DNA from 2 places in the Paenibacillus sp. RS8 genome. Region 1 is predicted to be linked to the other one. Evidence: a T-box and tRNA genes for the amino acid it is inferred to sense, from the RefSeq annotation. Region 1 holds a T-box; the other holds one or more tRNA genes.

Region 1 (3,380 bases):
GGAGCTAGTGCACAAAAAGATATCTTTAAAAACTCATCCATCGACAAAGCGATGAAAGATGCTGCTCATAAAACAAAAGATTTTTTAATGGACGGAATGAATTTGAGCGAGGATGAAGCGTACTCCCTGATGTCTGTGTCAACGGATTTCGGAATCACACAAGTAGTGGATGGAAACTGGGGAGTGCATGCTTTGATCGATAAAGGTCAATTCGGTGATTCGGAGCGTAAGGCTGTGGGATTACGTAGCAGCTTTGAAGGTTTTGGTGCGAAGGTGAGTTGGAAACCGACTACTCAGACAGTTACTATAAGCTACAATAACAATGTGCTTGAGATGAAAGTCGGGGCGACGACAGGAGTGTACAATGGTGAAATCGTTAAGCTCGTTGCTCCAATAGAAGTTGTAAAAGAGAAGATTGAGGTCAGCGAATATTTTGCGAATTTTTATAAAGCTAAGCTATCTAAAACAGAGTAGAGTGAATTAATTAGCAATTATTCGATTATATCCTTCAGTATCCATTTAAGAAAAAGAACCGTCTTATTTAGCCGGTTCTTTTTTTATATATTTAGACCATCCTGATTTTTGTGGCGCTTTAATAAAATTTGGTTTTCTACACGTACTAGACCATCCAGACAGTAGATTGATTCATGCATAAACCGTTCCATCTCTTCAAGATTCTCAACCAGAATATGGATGTGAAGAATGCAAGGACCAGTCATTTCATAAAGTACTGCAACGCGTTCGTTTTCTTTCAGGACTTCGACAATATGATTTAAATGAGCAGGCTCTACTTCAAGTTCCAGATAAGCGGAAATTTTCTTGCCAAGCTTCTCCGCGCTAATGACAATAGAAAATTGCTCAATGATTCCTTGGTTGACGAGCCGATCAATACGGTCTTTTACCGCTACACTGGATAAATTAACTTCTTTAGCCAGATCAGTATAGGATATTCTGCTGTTTTGGGCCAGCCGCTGCAAAATATGATTATCGATAGGATCAAGCATGCGGATTCGTTCACCTCTTTTTCCGTAATTGTAACAGAAAAAAGATGGAAATGCCTAGTAGTGCATCACAGCAGGAGTGTGTCTTAGGATTCTCAGCTTAAGATAGTTGACATTGAAGAATTATTTCTCTATACTGGCTGTAATCTTATAAACGATATACGTTGAAGAAGCCCAGTAGTAGCTTAGTCCCTGTTCCAGAAAGCCGGGGGTCGATGAAACCCGGTACACACTAAGAGTACGAATTACACTTTGGAGTATCTCGGCTAACCCCGAGCGGAATGGCGAACGATATCTCGTCACGAGTGGCATCAATGCTGTGCTTTAGCTTAATGTTTCATTGATGCAATCTGGGTGGTAACACGGTTATTCAATCGTCCCTATGTCTACAATAGACAAGGGGCGATTTTTTGTTTTTTAAATATAAGGGTTTATATGTTTCACTTCATCAATAGGTTATCTACTAATTTAAGGGGTGTTAGGCAATGAATATTATCGACGAACTAGAATGGCGCGATGCCATCAATCAACAAACCGATGCCGAAGGGCTTAAAGAATTGACCAACCAGAAATCCGTTTCAGTGTACTGCGGTGTAGATCCAACGGGTGACAGTATGCATATTGGCCACTTGATTCCGTTCATGGTACTCAAGAGATTCCAACTTGCGGGACACCGCCCAGTAATTCTAATTGGTGGTGCTACTGGTACGATCGGTGATCCAAGTGGACGCCAGTCCGAGCGCTCTTTGCAAACATTGGAGCAAGTGCAAGCGAATGTTGATGCACTTACTGCTCAGATGAAAAAACTGTTCGTGACCGATGGCGATAATCAAATCCGCATGGTCAACAACTACGATTGGACGCATAAAATCAATGTTATCGAATTTTTGCGTGACTACGGGAAGAACTTCAGCATCAATTCGATGCTTGCCAAGGATGTTGTAGCGAGCAGATTGGACAGCGGAATTTCATTTACAGAATTCTCCTACCAAATCCTGCAATCTCTAGATTACCTGCATCTATACAAACATGAAGATGTGCAGCTGCAAATTGGTGGCTCGGATCAGTGGGGGAACATTACAAGCGGTCTGGATTTAATCCGTAGAAAAGAAGGCTCTGAGGCTGTAGCATTTGGACTTACTATCCCGCTGATGTTGAAAGCCGATGGTACGAAATTCGGTAAATCAGCTGGGGGAGCCATTTGGCTGGATCCGAACAAAACGACGGCATTTGAGTTCTACCAGTTCTGGGCGAACACTGATGACCGTGATGTTGTGAAATACTTGAAGTACTTTACATTCCTGTCTAAAGAGCAAATTGATGCGCTTGCTGAAAAAGTACAGACCGAACCGCATAAACGTGAAGCGCAAAAAACACTTGCCGAAGAAATGACAAGATTCGTGCATGGTGAAGAATTACTAGAGCAAGCTAAACGCATTACTGCTGCTTTGTTCAGTGGAGATATCAAGTCCCTAACTGCTGATGAGATCGAGCAAGGCTTCAAGGAAATGCCGACTTACGAAACGACTTTGGAATCCAAGAATATCGTGGAATGGCTAGTTGATCTCGGTATTGAGCCATCCAAGCGTCAAGCGCGTGAGGATATCACCAAAGGAGCAATCTCCATGAATGGTGAGAAAGTTAGCGATGTTGGACTTGAAGTTACAGCTAGCGAAGCTATCGGTGGCCGGTTTATCATTATCCGTAAAGGGAAGAAAAACTACAGCTTGGTGAAATTGTCCTAGAGGAAATAGTGCGAAAAAGCCTTCCTTATATGTATAAGGGAGGCTTTTTGTTAGGATTGATATTCTCATTCTGTGATTAGGGACTTTTTTTCGACGTATTAAATTGAAAATCGAAAGGTAAAATAGTGAAAATTATGTTAAGCTTAGGATTCGTGTGATTTATGGATTAACATGATAGTCTGAAACCATATTGGAAAATTAGGAGTGGTAATTTGAGAAGACAAAAACCAATGACCATGGAAGAATTGATGAATGAGCTACAAGGTCAGAAAATGAATCAAGAAGATCCCAATCACATCTCTTTTGAGAAGTTGTTTAATGAAGCGTTTATGAGTAAGTATTCCAATTGCAAGAGCTTCGATGAGTTTCTAATCAAAGGGAACTTTCAAGTAAAGTCAGAAGAAGATGTTGATGACATACCTGATGAACTTTTTGATCGTCATGTGGTGAGGGAGACGAAGTTTGCGGATTGGAAATCAATGTTGGAAACAGCAAATAAAGAATACGTTCGTAATTAATAAGACGTAGTGTCTAACTACCGTTAGACTCATCCTCAAAGAAACTGCACCTCCATTACTTTGTCTCAACAGACAATAGGGAGTGCAGTTTTTTTATCTCCGGATATTCGACAAAC
Region 2 (3,380 bases), 2.0 Mb from region 1:
GCGTAACGACTTGGGCGCTGTCTCAACGAGAGATCCGGTGAAATTTTAATACCTGTGAAGATGCAGGTTACCCGCGACAAGACGGAAAGACCCCATGGAGCTTTACTGCAGCTTGATATTGAATTTGGGTACGATCTGTACAGGATAGGTGGGAGCCGTAGAAATCGGAGCGCAAGCTTCGGTGGAGGCGCCGTTGGGATACCACCCTGATCGTATCTAGGTTCTAACCTAGTGCCCTAATCGGGTACGGGGACCGTGTCAGGCGGGCAGTTTGACTGGGGCGGTCGCCTCCTAAAGAGTAACGGAGGCGTTCCAAGGTTCCCTCAGAATGGTTGGAAATCATTCGAAGAGTGCAAAGGCATAAGGGAGCTTGACTGCGAGACCTACAAGTCGAGCAGGGACGAAAGTCGGACTTAGTGATCCGGTGGTACCGCATGGAAGGGCCATCGCTCAACGGATAAAAGCTACCCTGGGGATAACAGGCTTATCTCCCCCAAGAGTCCACATCGACGGGGAGGTTTGGCACCTCGATGTCGGCTCATCGCATCCTGGGGCTGAAGTAGGTCCCAAGGGTTGGGCTGTTCGCCCATTAAAGCGGTACGCGAGCTGGGTTCAGAACGTCGTGAGACAGTTCGGTCCCTATCTGTCGTGGGCGCAGGAAATTTGAGAGGAGCTGTCCTTAGTACGAGAGGACCGGGATGGACGTACCGCTGGTGCACCAGTTGTTTCGCCAGAAGCATGGCTGGGTAGCTACGTACGGACGGGATAAGCGCTGAAAGCATCTAAGCGTGAAGCCCCCCTCAAGATGAGATTTCCCAATTAGTAAGACCCCTTGAAGACGACGAGGTAGATAGGTTGGAGGTGGAAGTGCAGTAATGCATGGAGCTGACCAATACTAATCGGTCGAGGGCTTATCCTATACTTAAAACGCAAATTCAATTCGGATTCAGTTTTCAGGCATCAAGCCTGGTATGAATATTCCCTGATAGCTCAGTTGGTAGAGCACTCGACTGTTAATCGAGTTGTCACAGGTTCGAGTCCTGTTCGGGGAGCCATATGGAGAGGTGTCCGAGTTTGGCCGAAGGAGCACGATTGGAAATCGTGTAGGCGCCACAAGCGTCTCGAGGGTTCGAATCCCTCTCTCTCCGCCACAAATTTTTAATTAGTATGGCCCGTTGGTCAAGGGGTTAAGACACCTCCCTTTCACGGAGGTAACATGGGTTCGAATCCCATACGGGTCACCAAATTTTCACTTGATTTTACATAGTGGACTTTGGTACAATAACAATTGTTGTTTACGGAGGCTTAGCTCAGCTGGGAGAGCATCTGCCTTACAAGCAGAGGGTCGGGGGTTCGATCCCCTCAGCCTCCACCATATTCATTTAAGAACGACGCGGGGTGGAGCAGCCCGGTAGCTCGTCGGGCTCATAACCCGAAGGCCGCAGGTTCAAATCCTGCCCCCGCAACCAATTTTCATCAAGTAATTATATCTTTTGGAACCGTGGTGTAGTTGGCCTAACATGCCTGCCTGTCACGCAGGAGATCGCGAGTTCGAATCTCGTCGGTTCCGCCATTTTCTTGGCTCGATAGCTCAGTCGGTAGAGCAGAGGACTGAAAATCCTCGTGTCGGCGGTTCGAATCCGTCTCGAGCCACCATGTAGTATATAACTTAATATGCCGGTGTAGCTCAATTGGTAGAGCAACTGACTTGTAATCAGTAGGTTGGGGGTTCAAGTCCTCTCGCCGGCACCATCTTTGGGGGATTAGCGAAGTGGCCAAACGCATCAGACTGTAAATCTGCTCACTCACGTGTTCGGTGGTTCGAATCCATCATCCCCCACCATTTTTTTAGGGGCATAGTTTAAAGGTAGAACAACGGTCTCCAAAACCGTTGGTGTGGGTTCAATTCCTGCTGCCCCTGCCAATCTTTATCTAAAGTCTTTCTCTAAAGTTTAATATGGCGGTCGTGGCGAAGGGGTTAACGCACCGGTTTGTGGATCCGGCATTCGTGGGTTCAAGTCCCATCGGTCGCCCCATTTACTTTAAGAAGAACAGCAACAAATTCAGTTTAATATGGCGACTGTGGCGAAGGGGTTAACGCACCGGATTGTGGTTCCGGCATTCGTGGGTTCGAGACCCATCAGTCGCCCCATTTTACTTTAAAATGTTATTGGGGATTAGCCAAGCGGTAAGGCAACGGACTTTGACTCCGTCATGCATAGGTTCAAATCCTATATCCCCAGCCATTTTATGCGGACGTGGCTCAGCGGTAGAGCATCGCCTTGCCAAGGCGAGGGTCGCGGGTTCGATTCCCGTCGTCCGCTCCAATGTTTTCATATGGCGCCATAGCCAAGTGGTAAGGCAAAGCTCTGCAAAAGCTTTATCCCCAGTTCAAATCTGGGTGGCGCCTCCATTAATTTCATATGTGCCGGCGTGGCGGAATGGCAGACGCGCTCGACTCAAAATCGAGAGGGAAACCGTGGAGGTTCGAGTCCTCTCGCCGGTATATCAAAAAGGTTAGTAAAGTTGCTAATACAAGCGAATTTACTAACCTTTTTTCTTTGTCTATGAACTTTTATTCTTAAGCCGTTGAATTAGAGACACTTCTAATTCAACGGCTTTTTTATGTGAAGCGGAGTGAATTGTAATTTTATTGACTGCTTAGTCGGAATGTCCGCGGTGTGAGACCTACCTCACGTTTGAACATATTGCAGAATTGAGCGTCATTCACAAACCCTGCAGCGGCAGATACTTCTGAGATATGCATTTGGGTATGTTGCAAGAGAGACTTTGCATAATCCAGACGTTTCAATAGTAGATAGCGAAGAGGTGAAGAACCGAATCGCTCTTTAAATAAATGGCGGAAACGATCATAGCTGTATCCAGACATCTCAGAGAGTGTTGCGACCGATAGCTTATGGCGGTAATGCTCATTCATATAGTTTAGAACATATTGGACTCTGTCTTCCGTTGGCGATTGAAACCCAGAGGCGCTAAGAAGCCGTATCAGATGAACAGTGATTTCGCTCATTTGAAGGTTCAATAGTTCAGAGAATCCATCTTGTTTGCGCGTAAACTCTGCTTTCATTCGAAGCAAGATCTGTAGAACAGTATGGTCTTTATCATCTTCATATACGCCTTGCAAATTCTCCATATTTGGGTGATTTGAATGGAAGCCTACAAATAGTATAGTAGCGTCTTCGCGATGATTCTCGTCATGTTTATGATTGGGTGGTATTAGCGCGAATGAAGAAGAACGAAAATGATAACTTCGCGAACCTACATTGGTAGTTCCTAATCCGTTTAAATAATAGACTAGTTCATAACATTCATGCTGGTGTGGTGGAATATAGGTATTAACCTCATGTGCTGCATTTACA

Evidence for each region. The T-box of region 1 lies ahead of tyrS (tyrosine--tRNA ligase). A T-box ahead of a tRNA ligase gene usually reads a tRNA of that ligase, here a tRNA-Tyr.
Region 2: it encodes a tRNA-Tyr, which carries the amino acid that the T-box ahead of tyrS (tyrosine--tRNA ligase) is inferred to sense. The anticodon was not compared.

The regions. Positions count from the first base shown of each region.
Region 1 is NZ_CP168131.1:5,564,389-5,567,768, reverse strand. It holds gene ACDZ28_RS26225 (acetamidase/formamidase family protein) at 1-474, shown strand, start outside; gene ACDZ28_RS26220 (Lrp/AsnC family transcriptional regulator) at 558-1,004, opposite strand; T-box leader at 1,157-1,386, shown strand; gene tyrS (tyrosine--tRNA ligase) at 1,487-2,746, shown strand; gene ACDZ28_RS26210 (hypothetical protein) at 2,977-3,264, shown strand.
Region 2 is NZ_CP168131.1:513,652-517,031, reverse strand. It holds rRNA gene ACDZ28_RS03375 (23S ribosomal RNA) at 1-919, shown strand, start outside; tRNA gene ACDZ28_RS03370 (tRNA-Asn) at 980-1,055, shown strand; tRNA gene ACDZ28_RS03365 (tRNA-Ser) at 1,059-1,151, shown strand; tRNA gene ACDZ28_RS03360 (tRNA-Glu) at 1,170-1,244, shown strand; tRNA gene ACDZ28_RS03355 (tRNA-Val) at 1,300-1,375, shown strand; tRNA gene ACDZ28_RS03350 (tRNA-Met) at 1,393-1,469, shown strand; tRNA gene ACDZ28_RS03345 (tRNA-Asp) at 1,496-1,573, shown strand; tRNA gene ACDZ28_RS03340 (tRNA-Phe) at 1,581-1,656, shown strand; tRNA gene ACDZ28_RS03335 (tRNA-Thr) at 1,677-1,752, shown strand; tRNA gene ACDZ28_RS03330 (tRNA-Tyr) at 1,758-1,843, shown strand; tRNA gene ACDZ28_RS03325 (tRNA-Trp) at 1,851-1,924, shown strand; tRNA gene ACDZ28_RS03320 (tRNA-His) at 1,961-2,036, shown strand; tRNA gene ACDZ28_RS03315 (tRNA-His) at 2,077-2,152, shown strand; tRNA gene ACDZ28_RS03310 (tRNA-Gln) at 2,172-2,246, shown strand; tRNA gene ACDZ28_RS03305 (tRNA-Gly) at 2,253-2,327, shown strand; tRNA gene ACDZ28_RS03300 (tRNA-Cys) at 2,340-2,413, shown strand; tRNA gene ACDZ28_RS03295 (tRNA-Leu) at 2,428-2,506, shown strand; gene ACDZ28_RS03290 (AraC family transcriptional regulator) at 2,651-3,380, opposite strand, start outside.